One region of the Janthinobacterium sp. GW821-FHT03A03 genome, then DNA from elsewhere that is predicted to be linked to it. Evidence: predicted binding sites of a transcription regulator. Region 1 holds the regulator's gene; the other holds the start of a gene.
The links. Region 1 encodes sigma-54, which starts transcription at its own class of promoters, with help from an activator protein. Its sites were predicted from a motif close to TGGCANGNAANCTGCTTT; they were not measured.
Positions count from the first base shown of each region.

Region 2: AC07VI_RS28990 (beta-propeller fold lactonase family protein) is a predicted target of sigma-54. The motif match lies at 8,259-8,276, and genes of this name have one in related genera.

Region 1 is NZ_JBWKUZ010000010.1:65,660-80,115, reverse strand. Features, by position in the region: gene AC07VI_RS18655 (TonB-dependent receptor) at 1-108, shown strand, start outside; gene AC07VI_RS18650 (MipA/OmpV family protein) at 121-957, opposite strand; gene AC07VI_RS18645 (hypothetical protein) at 972-1,466, opposite strand; gene AC07VI_RS18640 (type II asparaginase) at 1,599-2,693, shown strand; gene AC07VI_RS18635 (MOSC domain-containing protein) at 2,814-3,665, shown strand; gene AC07VI_RS18630 (GGDEF domain-containing protein) at 3,700-4,896, shown strand; gene AC07VI_RS18625 (monovalent cation:proton antiporter family protein) at 4,897-6,876, opposite strand; gene AC07VI_RS18620 (KpsF/GutQ family sugar-phosphate isomerase) at 6,961-7,995, shown strand; gene AC07VI_RS18615 (KdsC family phosphatase) at 7,995-8,528, shown strand; gene lptC (LPS export ABC transporter periplasmic protein LptC) at 8,574-9,185, shown strand; gene lptA (lipopolysaccharide transport periplasmic protein LptA) at 9,211-9,804, shown strand; gene lptB (LPS export ABC transporter ATP-binding protein) at 9,804-10,559, shown strand; gene AC07VI_RS18595 (RNA polymerase factor sigma-54) at 10,564-12,042, shown strand; gene hpf (ribosome hibernation-promoting factor, HPF/YfiA family) at 12,112-12,474, shown strand; gene AC07VI_RS18585 (enoyl-CoA hydratase/isomerase family protein) at 12,602-13,687, shown strand; gene rapZ (RNase adapter RapZ) at 13,847-14,456, opposite strand, start outside.
Region 2 is NZ_JBWKUZ010000036.1:2,848-17,303, forward strand. Features, by position in the region: gene AC07VI_RS28960 (vWA domain-containing protein) at 1-1,420, shown strand, start outside; gene AC07VI_RS28965 (RtcB family protein) at 1,690-2,925, shown strand; gene rtcA (RNA 3'-terminal phosphate cyclase) at 2,942-3,961, shown strand; gene pedF (cytochrome c-550 PedF) at 4,088-4,573, shown strand; gene AC07VI_RS28980 (substrate-binding periplasmic protein) at 4,599-5,432, shown strand; gene AC07VI_RS28985 (TonB-dependent receptor family protein) at 6,000-8,138, opposite strand; gene AC07VI_RS28990 (beta-propeller fold lactonase family protein) at 8,341-9,297, shown strand; gene adh (aldehyde dehydrogenase) at 9,624-11,144, shown strand; gene AC07VI_RS29000 (DUF779 domain-containing protein) at 11,201-11,590, shown strand; gene AC07VI_RS29005 (PQQ-dependent methanol/ethanol family dehydrogenase) at 11,640-13,376, shown strand; gene AC07VI_RS29010 (porin) at 13,663-14,456, shown strand, end outside.

The DNA.
Region 1 (14,456 bases):
AGCGTGAGCAACGTGGGCAACAAGGCGTATTGGGCGCTGCCGCAATGGACCAGCCTGGGCCTGGGCGCGCCGCGCACGGTCATGCTGTCGGCCACGACGGAGTTTTAAGCCGTCTTGCCGCTAATCGTCCGGGCCCCGTGCCTGCCTGTCCGAGCGTTGCCACGTCCACATCAGGCCGATGCCGGCCGAGGTGCCGCTGTTCTGGCGCAACAGGGGGCTGGCGCGGTTGGCGGCGCCTGTGTAATTGTCGTAGCGCAAAAAGGCAAAGACGCGCCAGTCCCGCTGCAGCCGGTAAGAGCCGCCCAGGCCCAGCCGCGTGAGCATCAGCCCGCTTTTTGCCGCATACGCCGGGCGTTCCGGGGTGGCGAAGGCGGCGCTGACGCCATACAGGTAATCGTTGATGCCGCCATTGCCCAGTACGGCGCCGAGGCTGGCGTCGAGGTGCCATGCCTGGCGGTCGCCCTGCAGCGCATACACGAGGCGCGGTTCGAACGTGGCGCCCTGGCGGCGCAGGCCGCCGCGCGCTTCGATGACGGCGCGCAAGGGCAGCTCCAGGCCCAGGCGGCTGTGTTGTGTCGGCTCGGCCAGCTTGATTTTCAGGCGCGGGCCAAATTCCAGCAAAGTCCCCAGGTCCGGCATGCCGCGCCGGGCCGGTACGTCGCTGGAGCGGGCCGGCAAGGACAGGGCAAAACCGATATCGAAATCGAGGCGATCCGTATCGAGCAGGCGCGCGCCCACGCCGGAGCGGTCGGCGCGCAGGACTTTGCCGCGATAAATCAGATAGGGCAGGGCCAGGGTGCGCGTCGAACGTTCGCCGGCGCCCGGATAGGCAGGCGTGACAGCCGTGCCGCCGAAGATGCCCGCTTCCCATAAAGGCAAGGCGGCTTCGACGGCATACGCGGGCGCGATGGCGGCAAAGAGGGGGGATAGTGCCAGCAGCGTGCGTGTCACTCTCATCGGCATCCCCCGTACTATGGCGGTGTTCCGCAAGGCTTGCCCACCGGCAGCGATTCCCGGTCGGTAAATGCGCCCAGCGCCCAAGATTGATGAAAGCCCAGTTCATTGCGCACGGCCAAGGCTTGCGTCGCCTTGCCCTGGCGTTCATATTGGTCGATCAGCGCCTTGTAGCTGAGGGCGCTCGAGTATTCGCTCTTCTTTGCCAGCGCGATGGCCTGGCGGAAATGAAATTCGGCCGCATCGTAGCGGCAGGCCCCGCTGGCGGCGCGTCCCGCCTGGTGATGCAGCCGCGCCTGCCAAGCGAAGTCGCCATGGCCCAGTTCGGCATTCTCGGCCGCGGCCGCGTAGCTGCGCATGGCTTGCGCCCAGTCGCCCTGGCTGGCCGCTTCCCGCGCGAACTGTTCCTGCTGCGCCGCCGTGCGCAGTTCGATTTGCGTGGAGCAGGCATTGAGCGCGATCAAGATCAGCGGCAGGACGAGGCAGGAGCGGAAGGGGCGTAATGTGGACATGGCGCCACTGTAGCGCGGATAAGGGCGCGCACGTTTGCGCGGGACACATGAATTGGGGATTTGTGCGCCATTGATGACATATAATTTGCACACGACTTTGTTATCTTTGACACATCACCGAACGGGAGCACCATGTTTTCACGTAAATTCCATTCCTGTGCACAGCTGATGCTGGCCACCTTGCTGATGGGCTTTGTCGCCGCCTCGCCCGCGCGCGCGCAGGAAGCGGCCGTCAAGTTGCCGAATGTGGTGATCCTGGCCACGGGCGGCACCATCGCCGGCAGCGGCGCCGACAGCACCACCACCGTGGGCTACACCTCGGCCACCGTGGGCGTCGAGCGCCTGATCGCCGCCGTGCCGGAACTCAAGAAAGTGGCGAATGTGAAAGGCGAGCAAGTGTTCCAGATCGCCAGCGAAAGCATGGGCAACAGCCACTGGCTGACCCTGGCCAAGCGCATCAACGTGCTGCTGGCCTCCGCCGACGTCGACGGCGTGGTCGTTACGCATGGCACCGACACCATCGAAGAGACGGCGTATTTCCTGAACCTGACCGTGAAAAGCCACAAACCGGTCGTCGTGGTGGGCGCCATGCGTCCGTCGACAGCCATTTCGGCCGATGGCCCCATCAACCTGTACAACGCCGTGTTGCTGGCGGGCAGCAAGGAAGCCGTGGGCAAGGGCGTGCTGGTGGCCTTGAACGACCAGATCAACGCCGCGCGCGAAGTGACCAAGACGAACACCTCGACCACGGACACCTTCAAGTCGCCGGAACTGGGCATGCTCGGCTACATCCAGGGCAGCAAGCCCTTCTTCTACCGCCAGTCGACGCGCAAGCACACCCTGGAGTCGGAATTTGACGTCAGCAAGCTCGACGCCTTGCCGCAAGTGGACATCGTCTACGGCTACGCCAACATGAACCGCGTCGGCATGGACGCCTTCATCGCCGCCGGCGCCAAGGGCATCATCCACGCGGGCGTGGGCGACGGCAGCGTGGCCGCGCAAATGAAGCCGGCGCTGGTGGAAGCGCGCCAGAAGGGCGTGCTGATCGTGCGTTCGAGCCGCGTCGGCCAGGGCATCGTGGCGCGCAATGGCGAAGCCAACGACGATGAACTTGACAGTGTCGTCTCCGATACCCTGAACCCGCAAAAAGCCCGCATCCTGCTGATGCTGGCCTTGACCAAAACCAATAGTACGCAAGAAATCCAGCGTATTTTCTACACATATTGATCGTCGTCACGCCGGCCCGGCCACTGCGGCTGGGCTTGGCGGATTTACGCTTGCCCGCTTTGCTGCCATACTGCGTTTCTGAATAACTTCCTGGCAGAAGTTGCAATACTGCCCCGGCCCATGGCTATCCTGTCCGACATCATTCTGTATCCCATCAAATCCTGCGCCGGCATCCACCTGCGCGAGGCGGTCCTCACGCAGTCGGGGCTGATGAGTGAGCACGTATTCGACCGCGAATGGATGGTGGTGGACCCGCAGGGCCGCTTCCTGACCCAGCGCGAACATCCGCGCATGGCGCTGATCGTGCCGCGCATCAAGGCCGCCACCCTGGAATTGCGCGCGCCGGGCATGCTGCGCCTGGAAATCGAGCTGGGCTTGCCGGATCCGCAACATGCGCCCATGCTGGAAGTGCAAGTGTGGGACGATGCCGTGCGCGCCTACGACTGCGACGAAGTCACGGCCACCTGGTTTTCGCAGGCCATCGGCGTGCCATGCCGCCTGGTGCGCTTTCATCCGGACGTGGTGCGCGCCACCAGCACCAAGTGGACGAATGGAATTGCCGCATCGACCATGTTTGCCGATGGCTACCCGGTGCTGATCGCCGGCAGCGCCTCGCTGGCCGACGTCAATGACAAGCTGCGCGCGGCCGGCCGCGAGGCGCTGCCGATGAACCGTTTCCGCCCGAACCTGGTCATCGGCGACATCGGCGCCTTCGAGGAGGACTACGCGGCGTTCCTGCAATTCGGCGCTACCATATTAAAACCCGTCAAGCCGTGCTCGCGCTGCCCGATTCCGTCGGTGGACCAGGCGACAGGCGTGCCGGGGCCGGATCCGCTCGACGTCATGCAAGGTTACCGTGCCAGGCCCGAGCTCGACGGCGCCATCTGCTTCGGCATGAATGCCATCGTCACGCAAGGCGGCGATGAGCGTATTGTGGTGGGACAAGACATCGGTTTCGAACTGGCATTTTAAGCGCGGCGCCCGCACAGAAGGGTTTAAGGTTTCTATGAATCAAGCAATACCGCCAGAGCCGGGCCAGCCGGGGAACGATGCCGTCGCACCGGCCCAGCGCGTTGCCAGCCTCGAAGCCGAGAATCAGGCCTTGCGCGCGCGCATGGCCTTTCTGCTGGAACAGGTTGAGCGCAACCACGACATCATGTGCCGCCACCAGGCGTTCGACCTGGAAATTGTCGGCGCGTCCACCTTTCCCGAGCTGATCGGTACGATATTCCGTACCCTGCCCGTGATTTCCGACCTTGACGGCGTCACCCTGAGCCTGCTCGACGAGGATGACGATATCTTGCTCGTGATGGAAAAGCTGGGCGTCGATTTCAGCGCCTTTCCGCAGTTGCTGTTCGTGCATGCCGTGGCGCAGCTGGGCTTTGCGCCGCAAGCCACCGTGGCCGCCGGCGACGCCTCCTTGCCGCCGCTGCCGCTGCTGGGGCCGTTCGATGCGGCCGTGCATGGCCCCCGTTTTCCGGGCATCGACGCGCCCCTGCGCAGCGTGGCCCTGGTGCCCTTGCTGCGCAACAAGCGCCTGATTGGCAGCCTGAACCTCGCCAGCAGCGACGTGACGCGCTTTACGCCCGTGCTGGGCACGGATTTCATCAAGCACATGGCGTCCATCATCGCCATTTGCCTGGAAAACGTGATCAGCAATGAAATGCTGAAGTACATAGGCTTGACCGATTCCCTGACGGGCGTCTACAACCGGCGCTATATCGACCGCCGCCTGCTGGAAGAAATCGCCCGCGCGCGGCGCCAGAATTATTGCATTTCATGCATGTATATCGACATCGACCATTTCAAGTCGGTCAACGACACGCATGGCCACCAGGGCGGCGATGAAGTGCTGCGCGAAGTGGCCACGCGCATCCGCACGGAATTGCGCCGCTCGGACGCGCTGGGGCGCTTCGGCGGCGAGGAATTCGTCGTGCTGCTGATCGATGCGGACCTCGATAGTGCCACGTTCGTGGCCGAACGCATCCGCGCCAGCATCGCCGGCACCATGTTCGACCTGCCGGGCAGCGCGCAGGCGTGGGTCAGCGTGTCGATCGGCGTGGCCAGCCTGGAAGCGGACGCGGCGCTGCTGCCCATCGAAGCCGTGGCGCAGCAGCTGGTGGCGCGCGCCGACCAGGCCCTGTACCAGGCCAAGGCGGGCGGGCGCAACAAGGTCGTCAGCTGGCAGGCGCAGGTCGAATAGTTATTTCAACAGCAAGGTTTCCGCCTTGGCCACGGCGTCGGCGCTGCCGCGCAGCACCACCACGTCGCCGCTGGCCAGCTGCGTGTCGGGCGTGACGTCAAGGCGGCCGCGGCCGCGGCGGATGGCCGTCACAAAGGCGCCGCAGGCGGCCACGTCGATCGTGCTCAAAGGCAAGCCCACGCAATGGGCGCCTTCGCTGACGGTGACCGTGTGCAGGCGTTCCAGGTCGGCATCGTCGTCGGCGTCGCTGGTGCCGTGGAAATAGCCGCGCAGCGAGGCATAGCGCTCTTCGCGCGCCGCCTGCACGCGGTGCACCACGCGGCGCAGGGGCACGCCCATCATGATCAGCGCGTGCGAAGCGAGCATCAGGCTGCCTTCCATCAATTCCGGCACCACTTCGGCCGCGCCCGCGTTTTTCAGCTGGTCGAGGTCGCTGTCGTCATGGCTGCGCACGATGACGGGCAAGGTCGGCGCCATTTCGTTAAGTAAATGCAATAACTTCAGTGCCGACGGGGTATTCGCATAGGTGATCACCACGGCGCTGGCCCGGTAGATGCCGGCCGCCACCAGGCTTTCGCGCCGGCCCGCGTCGCCGTACGAGACGTGGGCGCCGGCCAGCTGGGCTTCCTGCACCCGCTCCGGGTCCAGGTCCAGCGCGTGGTATTCGATTTTTTCTTCCGTCAGCAGGGTGGCCAGGCTTTGCCCGCTGCGCCCGAAACCGGCGATCAGCACGTGTTTTTGCGCGGCCATGGTACGCGTGGCGATCTTTGTCAGGGCCAGTGATTGCATCATCCAGTCGTTGGCGGCCAGTTTCATGACGATGGCGTCGGACTTGGCGATGAGGAAGGGCGCCACCAGCATCGACAGCACCATCGACGCCAGCACCACCTGCACGACGAACGGGTCCATCAGCTTGATGCCGCCGGCCAGGTTCAGCAGCACGAAGCCGAACTCGCCCGCCTGCGCCAGGGCCAGGCCCGTGCGCAATGACACGCCCGTCGACGAGCCGAACAGCCGGGCCAGTCCCGCGATCAGGGCAAATTTCAGCAGCACGGGGCCGCACAGCAGCAGCAGCACCAGCCACCAGTTGTCGAGCACGACGCGGATATTGAGCAGCATGCCGACGGTGATGAAGAACAGGCCCAGCAGCACGTCGCGGAACGGTTTGATGTCTTCTTCCACCTGGTGCTTGAATTCCGTCTCGGAAATGAGCATGCCGGCCACGAACGCCCCCAGGGCCAGCGACAGCCCGGCCCGCTCCGTGATCCACGCCGCGCCCAGGGTGATCAGCAGCAGATTGAGCATGAACAATTCCTGCGAGCGGCGCTTGGCCACGATGGTCAGCCAGCCGCGCACCATCTTCTGGCCGATGAACAGCAGCAGGATCAGCACGACCAGGGCCTTGCCGCCGGCCCAGGCCAGGGTTTCGGCCAGGTTGTCCGAATCGCGCGTGAGGGCGGGAATCAGGATCAGCAGCGGTACCACGGCCAGGTCCTGGAACAGCAGGATGCCGATGATCTTGCGGCCGTGCTCGCTTTCCAGCTCCAGCCGTTCCGTCAGCATTTTCGAGACGATGGCCGTCGACGACATGGCCAGCGCGCCGCCCAGGGCGAACGCGGCTTGCCAGCTCAGGTGGATGTAGGCGGACAGGTAGCGCCCGACGAACCAGCCGAAGACGACGGTGGCGACGATGGTGGTGGCCACCTGCGCCATGCCCAGTCCGAAGACGATGCGCCGCATGGCGAGAAACTTGGGCAGAGAAAATTCGAGCCCGATGGAAAACATCAGGAAGACGACGCCGAACTCGGCCAGGGTATGGCTCGCTTCATTCTCGGCTGCCAGGCCCAGCGCGTGGGGGCCGATGACGATGCCGACGGCCAGGTAGCCCAGCATGGGCGGCAAATGCAACATTCTGAAAGCGACCACGCCCAGCACGGCGCTGCCGAGTAACATCAGGGTCAGTTCAAGCGAGGAAAACATGGGTTGCCCGGGGAGCTCAGTGGAAATCGTTGTTTGTTGTGACTGGCAAGTTTTTTGCTTTCCTAATTCGTTTATACTTTGGGCATGAGTGTAACCCATGAAAAAACAATGCTGAAAGCTTTTGATCGAATTGACATGCAAGCGACCACCGAGCGCGCTGTCGCGCTGGCCCGCACCACCCTGCAGATCGAGTCCGACGCCATCAACGCCCTGCATGCGCGCCTGGCCACGGACGACAGTGTCGGCCGCGCCGTGGCCCTGTTGCTGCAGTGCAAGGGACGTGTCGTCGTCTCCGGCATCGGCAAGTCCGGCCATATCGCGCGCAAGATTGCCGCCACCCTCGCTTCCACCGGCACGCCGGCCATGTTCGTGCATCCGGCCGAAGCGGCCCATGGCGACCTGGGCATGGTCACCTCGGACGATGCTTTTATTGCTATTTCGTACTCGGGCGAGTCGTCCGAACTGATGGCCATCATGCCTGTCGTCAAGCGCATGGGCGGCGTGCTGATCTCCATGACGGGCAAGCCGAACTCCAGCCTGGCCCAGCTGGCCGACGTGCACCTGGATATTTCCGTCGAGAAAGAAGCCTGTCCGCTGAATCTGGCCCCGACGGCCAGCACCACCGTCACCCTGGCCCTGGGCGACGCCCTGGCCGTGGCCTTGCTCGACTTGCGCGGCTTCAAGGAAGAAGATTTTGCCCGCTCGCACCCGGGCGGCGCCCTGGGCCGCCGCCTGCTGACCCATGTGCATGACGTCATGCGCAGCGGCGAACGGGTGCCCAAGGTGCCCGTGGACGCTTCCTTGCTGCAGGCATTGGAGGAAATGACGAAGAAGGGCATGGGCATGACGGCCGTCGTCGATGCGGACAACCGCCCCGTGGGCGTGTTTACCGATGGCGATTTGCGCCGCATGTTCGAGCGCGTGCAGGATTTCACGCAAGTGGCGATCCGCGACGTCATGCATGCGCAGCCGCGCAGCATCGCGCCCGAGCGCCTGGCCGTCGATGCCGTGGCCGTGATGGAGCAGTTCCGCATCAACCAGATGCTGGTGGTGGACGCCGACGGCAAGCTGGTCGGCGCGCTGCATATCCATGATCTGACGCAAGCGAAGGTGATCTGATGGACAGCGTGGCGGACAACCTGGCGCGGGCGGCCAAGGTCAAACTGATGATCTTTGATGTCGACGGCGTGCTGACCGACGGCAGCCTGCATTTCGGCCCCGATGGCGAAATGATGAAAACGTTTAATGTGTATGATGGCCTGGGCATCAAGCTGCTGCAGGAATCGGGCGTGCAGACGGCCATCATCAGCGCGCGCCGCTCGGCCATCACGGCGCGCCGCGCGCAGGACCTGGGTATTACCCATGTGCACCAGGGCGGCCACGATAAACTGACGCCGTTCCGCGAGTTGCTGGCGCTGACGGGCTTGACGGAAGAGCAATGCGGCTACATCGGCGACGACGTCATCGACGCTCCCCTGCTGCGCCGCGTGGGCTTTGCCGTCAGCGTGCCGGGCGCACGCCCGGAAGCGCTGGGCCTGGCGCACCATGTGACGCAGGCCGGCGGCGGCCGCGGCGCGGTGCGCGAGATCTGCGAATTCCTGTTGCGCGCGCAGGACAACTATGCGCGCGTCATGGCGCCGTTCCTGGAGTGAGGTGCCGTGCCTCGCCGCCAGTGACATTTGAAAGAGTGAAGCAATATGCGTAAGCCAGGAGGCGCCCATCGCTGGCGCATGAGTTTTACCGTGCTGGGGGCGGTCATCGTCGCGCTGGGCAGCTTCTGGCTGCTCGAAGTGATGAACAAGAATGCCCAGGACATTACCGCCAGCAAGCATTTGAATGAACCGGACTATTTCATCACCAATTTCAGCCTGGTGCGCATGGATTTGACGGGCAAACCCAGCTACATCGTGTCCGGCACCAAGCTTACGCATTACCCGGCCGACGATTCGTCCGATATCGACCAGCCTTTCGTGCGCAAGCTGACGCCCGACATGCCGCCGATGAACATGAATGCGGAACTGGCGCATATCGATCAGGATAATACCCGGCTGCAACTGCACCGCAATGTCGTGATCGACCGCATCGCCAGCCCGAAGGCGCAGAACCTGACCTTGAAGACGGAAGCGCTGACGGTGTTTCCGGATGAGGAAAGAATGGAAACGGACATGCCTGTCGACATCCTGACGGGCGCTTCGCGCATCAACGGCGTGGGCATGAAAGCCAACAACGCCACCGGCGTGGTGGAAGTGCATCAGGCGCTGCGCATGGTCCTCCCGCCGAAACCGCGCCCGGCCGCGACGGCAAAATGACAGAATGAAACAAGGAAACCATACTATGAAGAACATCTTGCTGCTGACTCTATTCTCGACCGTTTGCTCGCTGGGCGTGATGGGCGCGGCGCATGCCGAGAAGGCCGATTCCGAGAAGGAAGCCGTGATCACGGCGCGCAGCGGCCACGTTGATGACATCAAGCAGGTGCGCACCCTGACGGGCGACGTGGTGCTGGTCAAGGGCACCCTGACCATGAAGGCGGGCCGCGCGCTGATCACGGAAGACCCGCAAGGCTACCAGTTCATCACTTTCTGGGCCGACCCCGGCAAGCTGGCCACGTTCCGCCAGAAGCGCGATGGCGCGGGCGACCTGTGGGTGGAAGGCGAAGCGGAGCGCGTGGAATATGACAACAAGACGGAAGTCGTGAAACTGTTTTCCAAGGCCAAGGTGACGCGCCTGGAAGGCACGAAAGTGACCGACGTGGCCAATGGCGCCTACATTTCGTATGACAGCCGCAAGGAAGAATTTGCGATGGAAAATTCCAACAGCGGCACGAGCACCCCCGATGGCGGCAGCGTGCGCATGGTGATCCAGCCGAAGAACAAGGCTCCTGCGGCGGAGAAGGCGCCGGCGACACCCGCGCCAGGAAAGAAATAATGGAAAATACACGTTGCGGCAGCACCCTGATCGTTCGCGGGCTGCAGAAAACCTATGGCAAGCGGCAAGTCGTGCATGATGTCTCGCTGCAAGTCGAATGCGGCGAAGTAGTGGGACTGCTGGGCCCGAACGGCGCCGGCAAGACCACCTCGTTCTACATGATCGTCGGCCTGGTGCCGTCCGATGGCGGCAGCATCGATATCAGCGGCGTGGATATTTCCAGCCTGCCCATCCACCGCCGCGCGCAGATGGGCCTGTCCTACCTGCCGCAGGAAGCGTCCGTCTTCCGCAAGCTGACGGTGGAAGACAATATCCGCGCCGTGCTGGAAATCCAGACCGTCGACGGGCGCCCGCTGAAGAAGGCCGAGATCGAGGAGCGCCTGGATAAATTGCTGGCCGACCTGCAGATTGAAAAGCTGCGCGAGAACCAGGCCCTGTCCCTGTCGGGCGGCGAGCGCCGCCGCGTGGAAATCGCCCGCGCGCTGGCCACCGACCCGCGCTTCGTGCTGCTCGACGAGCCGTTCGCCGGCGTCGATCCCATCGCCGTGATCGAGATCCAGCGCATCGTGCGTTTCTTGAAGGAGCGCAATATCGGCGTGCTCATCACCGATCATAATGTACGCGAGACGCTGGGTATTTGCGACCGTGCCTACATCATCAACCAGGGCTCGGTGCTGGCGTCGGGACGCCCCGATGACATCATCGCGAACGAGTCGGTACGCCGGGTCTATCTGGGCGAACACTTCCGCATGTGAGCCAATGAAACAATCATTGCAGCTGCGCACCTCGCAGCACCTGGCACTGACGCCGCAGTTGCAGCAATCGATACGCCTGCTGCAATTGTCTACCCTGGAACTGCACCAGGAACTGGAGCAGTTGCTGACAGACAATCCCCTGCTCGAGCGCCTCGACGACCCGCTCGACCGGTCGCTGCGCCTGTTGTCCGACGGGGCCTTGAGTTCCACGGCCGCGCCGGCCGAAGCGCCGCCCCAGCCGCCAGGCCAGGAAGCGCCCGCCGCGCCGGCCGAAACGGACGGCTTTGACGGCGAGGCGGGCGAGGGCCCGGCCGCCGCGGACGGCGGCGACAGCGACTGGAGCGAGGCGAGCCGGGGCAAGGCGCCCGACGACGAAGATTCCCGTCCACAACTCGAAGCCCACCACTGCACCTTGCGCGAGCACCTGATGGAGCAGATGCGCGTGACGGTGCTCGAATTGCGCGACCGCGCGCTGGTCGAGCTGATCATCGATGCCCTCGACGACAATGGCTACCTGGAGGAATCGCTCGACGACATCCTGGCGCGCCTGCCGGAAGAGCTGGAAATCGACGCCGACGAACTGCGCACGGCGCTGGCGCTGCTGCAAAGTTTCGACCCGCCCGGCGTGGGCGCGCGCAATGCGTCCGAATGCCTGGCCCTGCAAATCAGGCGCTTGCCGCACATCGCCCTGGTGACGCGGCGCATGGCCCTCGTCATCGTGGAAAAGCACCTGGCCTGGTTTGCCCAGCGCGATTTCAACAAGCTGAAAAAAGCCCTCGATTGCGACGATGAAGACTTGCGCGAGGCGCAGACGGTGATCCGGCTGTGCAACCCGCATCCGGGCGCCGTGTTCGCCTCCGACGTGTCCGACTACGTGGTGCCCGACGTGGTCGTCAAGCGCGCGCGCAATGGCTGGCAGGTGAGCCTGAACAATGACGTCATGCCGCGCCTGCGCGTGAACGCCATGTACGCCAATTTGTTGAAGCAGGGCAAGGGCGAAGGTGCCATGGGCGCACAGTTGCAGGAAGCCAAGTGGCTGATCAAGAACATGCGCCAGCGCTTCGATACGATCTTGCGCGTGGCGCAGGCGATAGTAGAAAGACAAAAGAACTTTTTCTCGCATGGGGCCGTTGCCATGCGGCCCCTTGTGCTCCGTGAAATAGCTGATACACTGGGATTACACGAGAGTACTATCTCGCGGGTAACAACCCAAAAGTACATGCTGACCCCGCATGGCATGTTTGAGTTGAAATATTTCTTTGGTAGCCACGTCGCCACCGAAGCGGGGGGCGAAGCGTCATCGACGGCGATACGGGCATTGATCGTGCAACTGACAGGAGCAGAAGACCCTAAAAATCCTTTATCCGACAGTAAGATTGCGGACATGCTGGGGGAACAAGGCATGGTGATTGCGCGACGTACTGTTGCCAAGTACCGGGAAGCGTTGAAAATTCCGCCAGTGAGCCTGCGTAAGTGTTTGTAAGTTTTTTTCGGTTCCTCTGCGGGCCGGATAGGATGGACCGCACGAACCCGATCATCTTTAGGAGTGTGTATGAATCTCACCATCAGCGGACATCATCTTGAAGTGACACCAGCCATCCGTGAATACGTACAAGCGAAGCTGGAGCGCGTGAAACGTCATTTCGATCAAGTCATCGATATCGCCGTGATTCTGACCGTGGATAACCTCAAAGAGAAAGAAAAACGTCAAAAGGCCGAAGTCAACCTGCGTCTCAGCGGTAAAACTGTCTATGTGGAAAGCCTGGCGCATGACCTGTATGCCGCGATCGATACCCTGATCGACAAGCTCGATCGGCAAGTGATGAAATACAAAACCAAAGTGCAAGGGCACGGTAAAGAGGCGATCAAGCATCTGCCAGACAACTCAGAGGAAGACGCCGTCGTCGCCGTCTAAGGCCACCGGTTTCCCCCAGTTGTGATCAACTAAGGGCGCACATTGCGCCCTTTTTTGCGTCCTGCGAAACGCAATGTCCGTGGTGAAAGCGCTAGAATGCGCCATCCTCACTTCTTTCCATCCTGCCATGAGCGATTTCGTCCACGCCTCCATCCGCAACCGCACGGGCCACATCGTGCTCGACCGCCCGAAAGCCTTGAATTCCCTGTCGCTGGAGATGGTGCGGGCCCTGAGCGCGGCCCTGCTGGCCTGGCGCGACGACCCGCAGGTGGACGCCGTCGTCATCCGCTCCAGCAGCGAAAAAGCCCTGTGCGCCGGCGGCGATATCCGTTTCTTTTACGATGCGGGCCTGGCCACGCCGCAGGGCGGCAGCGCCCAGCTGGAAGATTTCTTTACAGAAGAATATGCTTTAAATCATGTCATACACTTCTATCCGAAACCGTATATTGCCGTGATGGATGGCGTCGTGATGGGCGGCGGCATGGGCGTGGCGCAAGCGGGGCCCGGCAACCAGTTGCGCATCGTCACGGGACGCACGCGCATGGCCATGCCGGAAGTCAATATCGGCCTGTTCCCCGATGTGGGCGGCAGTTACTTTCTTTCCCGCCTGCCGGGCCGGCTGGGCCTGTACCTGGGCTTGACGGGGCTGACCATCGGCGCGGCCGATGCCCTGTACACGGGCCTGGCCGATGTCTACCTGCCCGAGGCGCAGATGGCGGCGCTGCAGGCCCTGTTCGAGTCGACGCCGGGCGAGGCCTTGCCGGTGGCCATCAAGGCGCTGGCAGCCCCGTTCCAGGCCCAGGCGGGCGAGTCTGTCCTCGCTCCCGTGCGCGCGGCGCTGGACCGCCACTTCAGCGCCGGCTCCGTGGCGGCCATCATGGCTTCGCTGGCGCAGGACGACAGTCCGTTCGCGGCCAAGGCCCTGGCGGCCATGCGCCTGCGCTCGCCGTTGATGATGTCGGTGACCCTGGAATTGCTGCGGCGTGGCGCCCACCTGGGCGTGGCCGATTGCCTGCGCATGGAGCGCACGCTGGTGCGCCACAATTTCGCGCATGGCGAAGTGCTCGAGGGCGTGCGCGCGCTGGTGGTCGACAAGGATAACGCGCCGCGCTGGAACCCATCAAGCCTGGACGAAGTCGACGCGGCCATGGTGGCGCGCTTCTTTGCGCCCGTCTGGCCGGCGCTGGCGCATCCGCTGCGCCACCTGGATTAACTAAGTCACCCCCAATAAATTATTGTGTTTTCTGACTTCCATAACCGGCGTTGCGCGGTGTTGCCGCAGCTAGCAGTGCCCGCACTGCGTCGCTGCAGGCGCCTTGCACAGCATCCGGTTGTGTTCGTCATAATTTCACAATAATTTCCTGAGGATTACTTAGGCGCGTTCGCGGTGGCGCAGGACCACGCGCTCGCGCGCGCCGAAATACTGCGCCAGCCGCTCCGCCATGTACACGGAGCGGTGCTGGCCGCCCGTGCAGCCCAGCGCCACCGTCAAATAGCTGCGGTTGTCGGACTTGAACGACGGCAACCATTTCTCGATGAAGGCGCGGATGTCGGCCAGCAGCTCCAGCGCGCTGGGCTGCGCGTCGAGAAAGGCGATCACGGGCGCGTCGCGTCCGTCCAGCGGACGCAGGGCCAGGTCGTAATACGGATTCGGCAAGGCCCGCACATCAAAGACGAAATCGGCGTCCAGCGGCACGCCCAGCTTGAAGGCGAACGATTCGAAGAACAGGGTCAGCGGCGCGCGCTCGGAGGCGACGATATCCTTGATCCAGGCGCGCAGCTTGTTGGCGCTCAGTTCCGAGGTATCGATCACATGGCCCAGCTGCTCGATGGCCGACAGGCGTTCGCGCTCTTCCGAAATGCATTCGATCAGCGTGCGGCGGCTGGCCGGATTGTGGTTCGGACGCAATTCGTGCGACAGCGGGTGGCTGCGCCGCGTTTCCGAAAAGCGCGCCACCAGCGAATGCGTGGTGGCCGTCAAA
Region 2 (14,456 bases), on a different contig from region 1:
TTATGCGAGCGCCGACGCGCAGCTGGCAAAGGTGATCGAGCTGTGCCAGGCCGTCGAGCCAGCCTTCATTGCGCAAACGGCCGTGTACTGCCGCGAACGGGGCTATATGAAGGATATGCCGGCCTTGCTGGTGGCCGTGCTGGCGGGGCAGGGCGCCGTGGAATTCGCGCCGGCTTTTCAACGCGTCATCAACAATGGCAAGATGCTGCGCAATTTCGTGCAAATCGTGCGTTCGGGCGTCATCGGCCGCAAATCGCTGGGATCGCGTCCGAAAAAGCTCGTGCAGGCATGGCTGAACGGCGCGTCGGAACAGGCCTTGCTGGCCGCCGCCGTGGGCAATAGCCCATCGCTGGCCGACGTGGTCAAGATGGTGCACCCGAAACCCGGCGATGCCTGGCGGGCCGCGTTTTTCGCCTGGCTGATCGGCAAGCCCTACGATGCCGCCGCACTGCCGCCGACGCTGGCAGCGTTCGAAGCTTACAAGCTTGATCCAGCGCAAGCGATTCCGGCAGTGCCGTTTCAGATGCTGACGGCGCTGCCCTTGAACGCACAGGCGTGGGCGCAGATCGCCCGCCAGGGCGGCTGGCAGATGGTGCGCATGAACTTGAACACCTTCGCCCGCCATGGCGTGTACGACATCGCCGGCATGCCGGAACTGATCGCCGCCAGGCTGTGCGATCCCGCGGCGATCGCCAGCTCGCGCGTGTTTCCGTACCAGCTGATGTCGGCGTACCTGGCCGCCGGCGACAAGGTACCGCGCATCGTGCACGCGGCGCTGGAGCAGGCGCTGGAAATATCGCTGGCGAACGTGCCGCGGATCGCCGGCAAGGTGGTGGTGTGTCCCGACGTTTCCGGCTCGATGGCGTCACCCGTCAGCGGTTTTCGCGGCAGCGCCACCTCGAACGTGCGCTGCATCGACGTGGCGGCGCTGGTGGCGGCGGCCATGCTGCGCAAGAATCCGGACGCGATGGTGCTGCCGTTCGAGCACAGCGTGGTGCAGTGCGCGCTCGGCGCGGATGATAGCGTGATGGAGAACGCGGCCAGGCTGGCGGCCATCGGCGGTGGCGGCACCAATTGCAGCGCGCCCCTGCTGCGCATGAACGGCAGGAAGGAGCTGGCCGACCTGGTGATCTATGTGTCCGATAACGAATCGTGGATCGACGCGAAGCGCAGCGGCGCCACGGCGACCATGGGACAGTGGAATGTCTTCAAGCAGCGCAATCCGCAGGCAAAGCTGGTCTGCATCGATATTGCGCCGCACGCCACCACGCAGGCGATGGAGCGCGGGGATATTTTGAATATCGGCGGTTTTTCCGATGATGTATTCAGGATCATCGCCGCCTTTGCCGCCGGCCAGCTGGACCCAGCCCACTGGGTGGGGGAAATCGCCGCCATCGATATCGCGGCGCGAGGTTGTTGAAGCAAAGCGCATGAATGCGGACAAGGCTACATAAAGATGTCCTGTCCCGGCTGGTCATGCGCCGCAGTGCCCCGAATGCCGACAGGATTACATCGATCAGCCGCGTCAAACCGGCCTGCCAGGTGCAGTCAGCCTGGCAGAAATCCTGTCTCCCTGGTCGGGTTGTCGTACTGATGAATGCCGGTGGAACTACATTTAGAGCCGATGCGTCGGCAATGTTTCACCAATCCTTGTCATCACCCCCTATACAATAGAAGAAGAGCATAGCGATGAAAAACGAAGAATACGAAGTCCTGCATACCGAAGGCAGCCGTCCCGTGAAAATGTGGACGCGTGGCGTGCCTGTCGAAGAAGCGGCAAAAAAACAATTGCGCAACACGGCGACCCTGCCGTTCATCTACAAGCATATCGCCGTCATGCCCGACGTTCACCTGGGTAAAGGATCGACCATCGGCAGCGTGATCCCCACCCTGGGCGCCGTGATTCCGGCAGCCGTGGGCGTCGATATCGGCTGCGGCATGATGGCGGCCAAGACCACGCTGACGGCCAGCGATTTGCCCGATAACCTGGGGCCGCTGCGCAGCGCCATCGAGCGCGCCATTCCGCACGGGATGTCGCCGAAGACGCGGGGCCACCGGGGCCGCGACGAGGGTTCCTGGCATACGCCGCCCTCGGTGGTCGACGCCGCGTGGCTGCAGCTGAAGGATGAATTCGACGCCATCTGCCTGAAAACGCCCAAGCTGAAGAACACGAATAACTATCGTCACCTGGGAACCCTGGGCAGCGGTAACCACTTCGTCGAAGTGTGCCTCGACGAGCAGGGCAGCGTATGGTTCATGCTGCATTCGGGTTCACGCGGCGTGGGCAATGCCATCGGCACGCATTTCATCGAACTGGCCAAGCAGGACATGCGCACCCACTTCATCAACCTGCCCGACCAGGACCTGGCCTATCTGGCTGAAGGCACGCAGCATTACGACGATTACGTGGAAGCCGTGGGCTGGGCCCAGCGTTTCGCGCGCAACAACCGCGAAGTGATGATGCAAAACCTGATCGCCGCCGTGCGCACGGTCATCCATAAGCCGTTCCAGACGCACGTGGAGGCCGTCAACTGCCACCATAACTATGTGCAGAAGGAGCACCACTTCGGCAAGGACGTGCTGGTCACGCGCAAGGGCGCTGTCTCGGCCCGCGCCGGAGAATTGGGCATCATTCCCGGCTCCATGGGCGCGAAGAGTTTTATCGTGCGCGGCAAGGGCAATGCGGACAGTTTTCATAGCTGCAGCCACGGCGCGGGCCGCACGATGAGCCGCACGGAAGCGAAGCGGCGCTTCAGCCTGGACGACCAGATCCGCGCCACCGAGGGCGTGGAATGCCGCAAGGATGCAAACGTGATCGATGAAATTCCGATGGCTTACAAGGATATCGATGCGGTGATGCTGGCGCAGCGCGAACTGGTCGACGTCGTGCATATCCTGAAGCAGGTCGTTTGCGTCAAAGGTTAATAGAAAGAAAGTACAGATGATAGAAATTGATGGAGCGCAAGGTGAAGGCGGCGGACAGATTTTGCGCTCGGCGCTGAGCCTGTCCATGATCACGGGCCAGTCATTCCGGCTGACGAATATCCGCGCGGGGCGGGAAAAGCCCGGCTTGCTGCGCCAGCATCTGCTGGCCGTGCAGGCGGCGGCCGCCATTTGCGGGGCGCGCACGACGCCAGTGGCGCTGCGCGCATCGAGCCTGGAGTTCGCGCCTGGCCCCATACGCGGCGGCGATTACCGCTTCGCCATCGGCAGCGCCGGCAGTTGCACCCTGGTGCTGCAAACCCTGCTGCCGGCCTTGCTGCATGCGGATGGCCCGTCCACCGTGCGCATCAGCGGCGGCACGCACAATGCCATGGCGCCGCCCGTGCATTTTTTGCAGCGCGCGTATGGCCGCATCCTGGAACAGATGGGCGCCGACGTCGATATCGCGCAGCAGCGCTACGGCTTTCATCCCGCGGGCGGCGGCGAAGTGATTGCCACGGTGCAACCATGCCAGCGCTTGCTGCCCATCGCATTGTTGCAGCGCGGCGAGCGGAAGGCCGGGTATGCGGAAAGCGTGGTGGCGGGCGTGCATGTGAACGTGGCGCAGCGCGAGCTCGAGCGCGTCGCCCAGGGCATGGGCTGGAGCGGCAAGCAGCTGCGCATCGTCGGCCTGCCGGCGGAGCAGGGGCCGGGCAACGTCTTGCTGCTGACATTGGAGCATGAATATGTCACGGAAGTATTTACCTCGTTCGGCGAAAAGTCCCTGCTGGCCGAATCCGTGGCCAAGCGCCTGCTGAACGAGGTGCGCGCCTATCTCAAGACGGACGCGGCCGTGGGCGAGCACCTGGCCGACCAGCTCCTGCTGCCCATGGCGCTGGCCGGCGGCGGCGCCTTCAGCTGCAGCAAGGTGTCGCAGCATGCGTTGACGAATGCGGACGTGATTTCCCGCTTCTTGCCCGTGCGTATTACTTTCGAGCAGCAGGAGCGGGGCAGTATCTGCACGGTGGCCGCCGCCTGACGTACGCGGTGACACAAATACCTGTTGCAGCTGTTCCAAATTGATACATGGGCGGCCGGATCAGGGGTACGCATGCATGGCATGGCATTTGCTCTTCTTTGGATATTCACTACCAAGGAGACCAGCATGACCTATTCCATCCGCACCCTGCTCGGCGTAGCCGCCGCCGGCGCTGTTGCCCTCACTTCCCTGCTGACCTTGCCGCAAGCCTATGCGCACGGCAATGTCACGCCGCAAGGCGTCGACACCACGGGTTTACCCAAGGTGGGCGACAAATGGCTCGAGCAAAACCCATATCGGGGCAACAAACTGGCCCTGACGGTGGGCACCTCGGCCTACAATCAGAACTGCGCCCGCTGCCACGGCATCGAAGCCATCTCGGGCGGCATCGCGCCGGACTTGCGCCAGCTCGATCGCGACTGTTTCGGTATCAAGAATGAGACAAAGAAACAGGCTTGCTACAAGGAAACGGACAATTATTTCCTGGCGACCATACGTCACGGTAAAGTACGCAATGGCGCCGTGTACATGCCGCCGTTCGAGGGCGTGTTCAACCAGGAAGCCATGTGGGCCATCAAGACCTACCTGGAAACCCGCCGCGAGTCTAATTAGGCCGAACTGATCACGAAGGAGTCCCATGCGTTCATTTCAACTCCGGGGCACGCGCGCGATGCTCTCGCTCGCCTGCCTGGCGCTGTGCGCGGCCGCGCCGGCGCGCGCCGACTGGCAGAAAGTGCAGCAGTCGGGCAGCCTGAAAGTGGCTGTGTATAACGAGTTCGCCCCGTTTTCCGACAAGGGTACGGGCATCGATATCGACATTGCCGAAGCGCTGGCGAAAAAGCTGGGCTTGAAACTGAGCTTGCTGCCCTTTCCCGCCGGCGAAAACCTCAACGACGACTTGCGCAATATGGTGTGGAAGGGACATTACCTCGGCTATGGTCCCGCCGACGTGATGCTGCACGTGCCGGTCGACAAGAAATTGATGGCGGACAACGACAAGGTCGAGATCTTCGCCCCATACTATGTGGAAACCGTGCGCCTGGCCCGCAGCGTGCAAGCCGTGCCGCAATTCGACGGGGTCGCCAGCCTCGCCGGCAAGCGCATCGGCGTCGAAAAAGTGTCGATCGCCGCCATGCTGATGCTGGGCGAGGACAATGGCAAGTACCGCGACGACGTGCGCATCTTCGACACGGCGACCGAAGCCTTGCAGCAATTGCAGGCGGGCAAGCTCGACGCCGTACTGGCGAACCGCTCGGAAATCGAGTCGGTGCTGAAAAGCGACCCCGCCTTCCCCCTGAGCGAAGTGGCGTTCGCCCGCTTGCCGCGTGCCGGCTGGGCCGTGGGCCTGGCCGTCAGCCGCCAGCAGCTCGACGTGGGCAAGCTGCTGCAGGCGGCCATGAACGAGATGGCGGCCAGCGGTGAATTGAAAGCCATCTTTGAGAAGCATGGCGTGAAGGAAGCGCGGCCCTGAAGTAGCCTGCTTTCGTTTAAAAGCCCGCACATCGGAAGAGGCGCGGGCTTTTTCATGAGAACGCCTGAAAAAAGTTCAAGGCAAGGCGCATTGCCGCAGGCAGTACGAATAGTACGGCCAGGCAATGCAACGCCGCCATGGACTTTTTCTCAGATCATGAGAACGCCTGAAAAATGTTCAAGGCAAGGCGCATTGCCGCAGGCAGTACGAATAGTACGGCCAGGCAATGCAACGCCGCCATGGACTTTTTCTCAGATCATGAGAACGCCTGAAAAATGTTCAAGGCAAGGCGCATTGCCGCAGGCAGTACGAATAGTACGGCCAGGCAATGCAACGCCGCCATGGACTTTTTCTCAGATCATGAGAACGCCTGAAAAATGTTCAGGGCAAGGCGCATTGCCGCAGGCAGTACGAATAGTACGGCCAGGCAATGCAACGCCGCCATGGACTTTTTCTCAGATCATGAGAACGCCTGAAAAATGTTCAGGGCAAGGCGCATTGCCGCAGGCAGTACGAATAGTACGGCCAGGCAATGCAACGCCGCCATGGACTTTTTCTCAGGTGTTCTTAAAAGGCGTATTGGGCGCTGACGCCTAGCAGCCAGTTACGGCCCGGCGCCGCTTCATAGTAGCGCTTGTTGCTGTCGCCGACGATGACGGAACCCACGTAAGTCTTGTCGAAAAGATTGTTCAGACGGGCAAATTCCTTGAAGCGCCAATGGCCTGCGTTTTGTTTGGCGTTGAAGCGGGCATTGAACACCGTGTAGCCGGGCGCCGGTTTTTCGATGTTGCTATCTTCCGCGTAGACCTGGTTGCTGGCCACGCTTTCCACTGCCGCGCCGAAACGGTCGAGCGTGTCTTTCCACGCCAGCTCCGCGAACAGATTGGCGCTGGGCACGCCCGGCAAGCGGCTGCCTTCGCGTACGCTGCCAAAGGCCTGGTCATACACGGCATGCAGGCTGGTCAGCGCCACTTTCGCCGTGAAACCGTAAGGCAGGGTCGAGTCCAGCGATACCTCCATGCCCTGGCGCAAGGTCTTGCTGGCATTGCGGTAGCTGGTGCGCCCGCCGCTCGATTGATCGACCACCAGTTCGTCGCTGGTCTTGATCTGGAACAAGGCGGCGTTTACATGCGTGTTGTTGTTGAGCTTGGCCTTGATGCCCGCTTCCAGGTTGGTGCTGGTGGCCGGTTTCAGCTGGTAATTGAAACCGCCGCCCGTGCCCGAGTAAAACAGTTCGTTCAAGGTGGGCGCCTCGAAGCCGCGCGCGGCGCTGGCGTACACGTTGACGCTGGGCGTCAGCTTGTACAGCAAGCCCAGCACGGGTGTCGTGTGGCTGTATTCCAGGCTGCCGCTGTCGTCGCCATTGCCGAGGAAGTGATCATTGACCGCCACTTTCATCTTGCTGTAGCGCAAACCTGCGCTCAGCAGCCATGGCCCGCTCTGCCATTCCGTCTGGATATACGGATCGAGACTGGACACCACGTCCTGCTCGCCGCGGCGCAGCTTGCCCTTCACGCCAAATGTGTTGCCGATAAAGTTTTCATAGCCGGTGCGGTCATCGCTGGAGCGGCCGTAATCGATGCCGATGGTGGTGCTCAGCTTGCCGCCAGCCAATTGATTCACGTGCAGCCAGTTGGTGTCGATGCCGTAGAACTCCCGCTGGAAGTCGACCACGCCGCCCGAATGCTTGGGCGGCGCCTGGAATGCCTTATTAAATGCCTGGTACTGGATCACGTCGCGGTTGCCGCCATACACCGTCACATGCAGGCGGTCATCGCCGAATGATTGCTCGTAGGTGGCGCCGATCTGCTGGTGATCGATGCTTTTGCGCGTGTTGTAGCGTTCGGCCAGGGTGCGCTTCGGGTTTTGCGTGTCGCTCGCATCGATTTCGCCGGCGCGCGGGTCGCGCGCAAACGTGGGCCAGGTGACGCCCAGCGGATCTTGCGTGTTGCCCTGATGCAGGCTGTTGGCGACGATGGTCAGCTTGCTGTCCTTCGTCGGCTTGATGGTGATCTTGCCGAACGCCTGTTCGCGTGTGGCGGCGCTGTGGTCGCGGAAACCATCCGTACGGAAGCGCGAACCGTCGAGCACGTAGCCGATGCCGCCTGCTTGCCCTTGTGCCGTCAAGTCCGCCTTGCTGGTGCCGAAGCTGCCGCCCGTCACGTTCAGTTCGACGGACGGGGGATTTTGCCCATCCTTGGAAAACAGCTGGATCACGCCGCCAGAATGGTTGCCATAGATGGCAGAAAACGGTCCGCGCAGCACTTCGATGCGCTCGGCCGTATCGAGGTTGAAGGTGGCGGCCTGGCCTTGCCCGTCGGGCATGCTGGCGGGAATGCCATCGCTGATCAGCTTGACGCCGCGCACGCCGAAGGCCGAGCGTGCGCCGAAGCCGCGCGACGAGATTTGCAAGTCCTGCGCGTAGTTCTGGCGGTTCTGCACGACCAGGCCCGGCACGGCGGCCAGCGCTTCCGACGCATTGACGCGGATCTGCCCGTCCTGGATGCGGGCGCTGTCGACCACGTCGATCGAGGCCGGCACCTCCTGGCTGGGGTGGGCGATGCGGCTGCCGCTGATCACGACCGTATCCATGAGTTGCCCGCCGGCCAGGTCAGCGGGCTCGGCAGCAAAGACGTGGGGGGCGAGGGTGGCGCTGCCGGCAACAAACAGGCTGGCGATGGTGTTCAGGCGGAAACGATGCTGCATGCGGTTCTCCAATGTGAATAAAGCCTGCTTGATCGCGTGCGCGGCGCAGGTCTGCATAGTCTTCTCAAGCAATATGCCTGCCATGTCTCCATTGGTGATGGGAAATTATACGCGCGCCAGTGGCACGGGGTTTGCATGCAGGAATCACCAGAGGCGCTGCCAGCCAGCGCTTTTTCCCTGTTTTGCCATTGAAAAGGTGATTATGCCCAAGTTATTCCGACGTTTGCGCCAGGCTTGCGTATTGCTGCCGGCGCTGGCATGTGCGTATGCCCATGCCGAACCGTTTGCCTATGTGCCCAATGAAAAGTCGGGCACCCTGAGCGTGATCGACACGGCCACCGACCAGGTGGTGCGCCAGATCGCGGCTGGCAAGCGCCCGCGCGGCATCGCCGCCGATCCCACCGGGCGGCAATTGTTTGTCACGGATGCAGCCAGCAGTGCCTTGCTGCTGATCGACAACGCTGCCGGTGCGCCCGTACGCAGCGTAGCGCTGGGCAAGTCGCCCGAAGGCGTCAGCGCCTCGCACGACGGCAATTACGTGGCCGTGGCTGTCGAGGAAAACAATAGCGTGGCCTTGCTCGATGGCCATACGGGCGTCGTGCTCGCCGATATCAAGGTGCAGGGGCGCAACCCGGAACACGCCGTCTTCAGCCCCGATGGGCGCTGGCTGCTGGTCAGCGCGGAAGAGGCCGAGCAAGTCGACGTCATTGATGTGGCGCAACGCCGCCAGGTGGCTTCCATCGCCGTGGGACTGCGTCCGCGCGGCATCGGCTTCAGCCCCGATTCCGGCCGCGCCTACGTGGCGTGCGAGTTGGTCAACGCCGTGTATGTGATCGACATGACGCTGCGCAAGGCCATCGTCACCATTCCTGCAGGCAAGAATGCGAATGGCATCGTGGTCCATCCTGGTGGCAAGCACGTATATGTCTCGAATGGCATCGACGGCACGGTGATGGTGATCGATACGGCCAGCAACGAGGTGACGGCCACCATTCCAGTCGGCAAGCGCCCGTGGAACATGGCCATCACGCCCGACGGCGCCAAGCTGTACGTGGCCAACGGGCGCTCGAACAGCGTCTCCGTCATCGACACGGCCAGCGCGCGCAAGGTGGCCGATGTTGCCGTGGGCGAATTGCCATGGGGCGTGGTGATCCGCTAGGCAAGCCGGAACAGGTGTTCCAGTCTGGTACACCTGTTCCATTGTGCAGCGGCGCAGCAGGGCTGGTTCGGCTTGGGAACAGGACGCCGCCGCCCTGTTCAATACGCCAACAAAGCGCCGCCTGCCGTCCGGCCCGGGCGCATGGGTGAAAAGCGCGCCGCTATTGACGCCATGCCCTTGCAACAGCAGTAAAACCCGCTAAGTTTGTAGTGGGATGGCGAGCTGGCACGGCATTTGCGGAAGACTCCGTGTACTCACCCCATCTGTACCAGGACGTTTGATTTTAATTAAGTACTTTTATTCTAATTCACCCGATAGAGGACGACATGAATCTCGCAGACATCAGCAAACTGGGCGTAGCCAATCCCTTCAAACAACGCTATGACAACTACATCGGCGGCAAATTCGTTGCCCCCGTAAAAGGTGAATATTTTCCCAACATTACGCCGATCACGGGCTTGCCGTTTTGCGAAATCGCCCGCTCCACGACGGAAGACGTCGAGCTGGCGCTGGACGCCGCCCATGCCGCCAAGGATGCCTGGGGCAAGACTTCGCCTGCCGAGCGCGCCAATATCCTGAACCGCATCGCCGACCGCATCGAACAGAACCTGAGCCTGATCGCCACGGCGGAAACCATCGACAACGGCAAGCCGATCCGCGAAACGATGAATGCCGACATTCCGCTGGCCATCGACCATTTCCGCTACTTTGCCGGCTGCATCCGCGCGCAGGAAGGTTCCGTCGCGCAAATCGACGCGGAAACCTATGCCTATCACTATCACGAGCCGCTGGGCGTCGTGGGCCAGATCATTCCCTGGAATTTCCCGATCCTGATGGCCGTGTGGAAGCTGGCGCCAGCCCTGGCCGCCGGCAATTGCGTCGTCCTGAAACCGGCCGAGCAAACGCCCGCCTCGATCATGGTGTTGATCGAGCTGATCGGCGACCTGCTGCCGCCTGGCGTGCTGAACATCATCAACGGTTTCGGCCTGGAAGCGGGCAAGCCGCTGGCCTCGAGCAAGCGCATCGCCAAGATCGCCTTCACGGGTGAAACGGGCACGGGCCGTTTGATCATGGGCTATGCCGCGCAAAACCTGATTCCCGTCACCCTGGAGCTGGGCGGCAAGTCGCCGAACATCTTCTTTGCAGACGTGATGGATGCGGACGACGAGTATTTCGACAAATGCCTGGAAGGCTTTGCCATGTTTGCGCTGAATCAAGGCGAGGTGTGCACTTGCCCATCGCGCGTGCTGATCCAGGAATCGATCTACGAGAAATTCATCGAACGGGCCCTGAAGCGCGTGGCCGCCATCAAGCAGGGCAATCCGCTCGACTCGTCCACCATGATAGGCGCGCAGGCATCACAGGAGCAGCTGGAAAAAATCCTGTCCTATCTCGACATCGGCCGCCAGGAAGGCGCCGAAGTGCTGGCCGGCGGCGAGCGCAATACGCAGGCGGGCGACCTGGAAGGCGGCTACTACGTGCGTCCGACCGTGTTCAAGGGCAACAACAAGATGCGCATCTTCCAGGAAGAGATCTTCGGGCCCGTCGTCTCCGTGACCACCTTCAAGGACGAGGCCGACGCGCTGGCGATTGCCAACGACACCCTGTACGGCCTGGGCGCCGGCCTGTGGACGCGTGACGGCTCGCGCGCCTTCCGCATGGGCCGCGCCATCCAGGCGGGCCGCGTGTGGACCAATTGCTACCACCTGTATCCGGCCCACGCCGCGTTCGGCGGCTACAAGCAATCGGGTATCGGCCGCGAAAATCACAAGATGATGCTCGACCACTATCAGCAAACGAAGAACCTGTTGGTGAGCTATAGCCCGAAAGCCCTGGGCTTCTTCTAAACCGGCAACAGGCGCCGCCCCCTGTTCCTCGGGTGCGGCGCACAGAAAGGGATGCCATGAGTGCAGCAATTGCCAGGGTGGTCGCCACCGATGCGGCGCTGGAAATGATGGACAAGTTGCGCCTGCGTCACGGCCCGCTGATGTTTTTCCAGTCAGGCGGTTGCTGCGACGGCAGCGCGCCCATGTGCTATGCGCTGGGCGAGTTCGATGTCAGCGATACCGACATTTATCTCGGCAATTTGAATGGCACACCGTTCTACATGGGACTCGAGCAATTCGAGTACTGGGAGCATACCCAGTTGATTATCGATGTGGTCGATGGCAATGGCGGCATGTTTTCACTCGACAACGGCACGGGCAAGCGCTTCTTGACGCGTTCGCGCCTGTTTACCGATGAAGAGTGCGCCTTGCTGCATGCGCAGCCGCACGACCATGGCAGCACTTGATACATACACATACTAATAACAGAGGGAGATGATTGTGCAGAAAAAAATCATGGGGATCGTCGTCGGTCTGAGTGTCGTTTCGCTGGTCCAGGCGGCCGACGTGGGCAATGTCACCAGTGCCATGCTCGACAGCACGGCCAGGAATCCGGCCAGCGTGCTGTCGTTCGGCATGGGCACGCAGGGCCAGCGCTATTCGCCGTTGACGCAGATCAATGACAAGACCGTGGCCAAGCTGGTGCCGGCCTGGTCGTTCTCGTTTGGCGGCGAAAAACAGCGGGGCCAGGAATCGCAGCCCTTGATTCACAACGGCAAGATGTTCGTCACGGCATCGTATTCGCGCATCTTCGCCATCGACCTGAAAACGGGCGCCAAGCTGTGGAAATATGAGCACCGTTTGCCGGACGGCATCATGCCCTGCTGCGACGTGGTCAACCGCGGCGCGGCCCTGTACGGTAACCTGGTGATCTTCGGCACGCTGGACGCCTATCTCGTGGCGCTGGACCAGAACACGGGCAAGATCGTCTGGAAAGAGAAAGTCGACGATTATGCGGCCGGCTATTCGATGACGGCCGCGCCGCTGATCGCCGAAGGCTTGCTGCTGACGGGCGTGTCGGGCGGTGAGTTCGGCATTGTCGGCCGGGTCGAGGCGCGCAATCCGATGACGGGCGACCTCGTGTGGAGCCGTCCGACCGTGGAAGGCCATATGGGCCACCGCTACGACAAGGATGGCAAGGCCAGCGATAACGGCGTGTCCGGCACGGTAAACAAGACCTGGCCGGGCGACCTGTGGAAAACGGGCGGCGCTTCGACGTGGATGGGCGGCACCTATGATCCGCAGACCAAGCTCGCGTATTTTGGCACCGGCAACCCGGCGCCATGGAACAGCCATCTGCGTCCCGGCGACAATCTGTACTCGTCGTCCACGGTGGCGCTGGACGTGAAGACGGGGCAGATCAAGTGGGCATACCAGAACACGCCGAACGATGCCTGGGATTTCGACGGCGCCAACGAATTCGTCACCTTCGACATGGATGGCAAGCGCTACGGCGGCAAGGCCGACCGCAACGGTTTCTTCTACGTCATCGACGCCAACACGGGCAAGCTGCAGAATGCCTTTCCGTTCGTCAAGAAAATCACCTGGGCCAGCAGCATCGACCTGAAGACGGGCCGGCCGAACTTCATTCCCGCCGGCCGCCCTGGCGACCCGACCAAGGGAGAGGAGGGCAAGAAGGGCACGACCGTGTTTGCCGCACCGGCTTTCCTCGGCGCCAAAAACCAGATGCCGATGGCCTATTCGCCGCAAACCAAGCTGTTCTATGTGCCCGCGAACGAATGGGGCATGGACATCTGGAACGAGCCCATCAGCTACAAGAAGGGCGGCGCCTTCCTCGGAGCCGGTTTCACCATCAAACCCCTGTTTGACGATTACATCGGTGCCATGCGCGCCGTCGATCCGAAGACGGGCAAGATCGTCTGGGAAATCAAGAACAACGCGCCGCTGTGGGGCGGCGTGATGAGCACGGCAGGCAATCTGGTGTTCTACGGCACGCCGGAAGGCTTCCTGAAAGCCGTCGATGCGAAGACGGGCAAGGAACTGTGGAAATTCCAGACGGGCTCCGGCGTCGTGGCGCCACCCGTCACCTGGCAGGATGGCGACACGCAATACGTGGCCGTCGTTTCCGGCTGGGGCGGCGCCGTGCCGCTGTGGGGCGGCGAAGTGGCGAAGAAGGTCAACTTCCTGGAACAGGGTGGTTCCGTGTGGGTCTTCAAGCTGGCATCGAAGTAAGGGGGGAGGCGCCCGGGCCACTCGGATGGGTGTCTCCCTGTCTGCCGGGCGCTTTCTTTTTGCTGACGGCCTTGGCCGTCAGTTTTTTGTTTACCTGTATCTTTGTTGCACATACTTTTGGTCAAAAAATGAACACCGTGCGGGGCAATTGATCCGCTGCTGCACATGTTAACGACGCTTTTTCTCTTTCTCCCTGTGAGTCGTGTTGGGCACGCTTATTGCCAAAGCTTGAGGTACATCAATCACTGATGTGCACACTAAAAACAGAGAAGAAAGAGGAGAAGCAATGAACACATTGATCAAGCTGGGGAGCCTGGGTGTCATGACGATTGCAGCGGTAGGGCAGGCGCAAGCCGTCGATATCAAGGCCGGCGACTGGACCGTGTCGGTGGGCGGCATCGTCAATGCCTATTACACGCAAGTGTCGTGTTCGGGCGACGCGGTGGGCGGGCTGGCGCTGGGCGGCCAGGCGCTCGGTTGCGGCGGAGAGAAGGACCGCACCACCATCGGCAACGGCTTGCTGCCGAATGGCTTGATCACCTCGGCAAGCTCGCGCCTGGGCGAGTACGACGTGAAAGCCTTGATCGGCATCTACAACTCGACGGCCACGGACAGCGCCATCAGCCAGAACAGCGTAGTCGACGTGCGTCAGGCTTTCTTTACGTTTGGCAATGCGGAAATGGGCACCTTCAAGCTGGGCCGCGACTACGGCATCTTCGGCGCAAATGCGATCCTGTCCGACATGACCTTGTTGGGCTCGGGCGCGCCCGTGCAGGCCACGCAGCGGGGCCGCGTCACGCTGGGCCATATCGGTGCCGGCTATACCTATCTGGGCAACTATGGCCAGATCATGTACAGCTCGCCGAAGTCCGGCGGCGTTGGCGTCGACGTGGCGCTGGTCAGCCCCGTGTCGGACACGCCCATCGTGGCAGGTTCGACCTATTCTTCGAAGTCCAGCCCGCAAGTGCAGGCGCAGCTGACGTATGCGCAGGAAGGCTTGAAAGCCTGGCTGGGCGTGAAGTCGCAAAAATTCACCTCGAAAACGCCTGGCGTCGATGACCTGACCATGCGCGGCGTGGA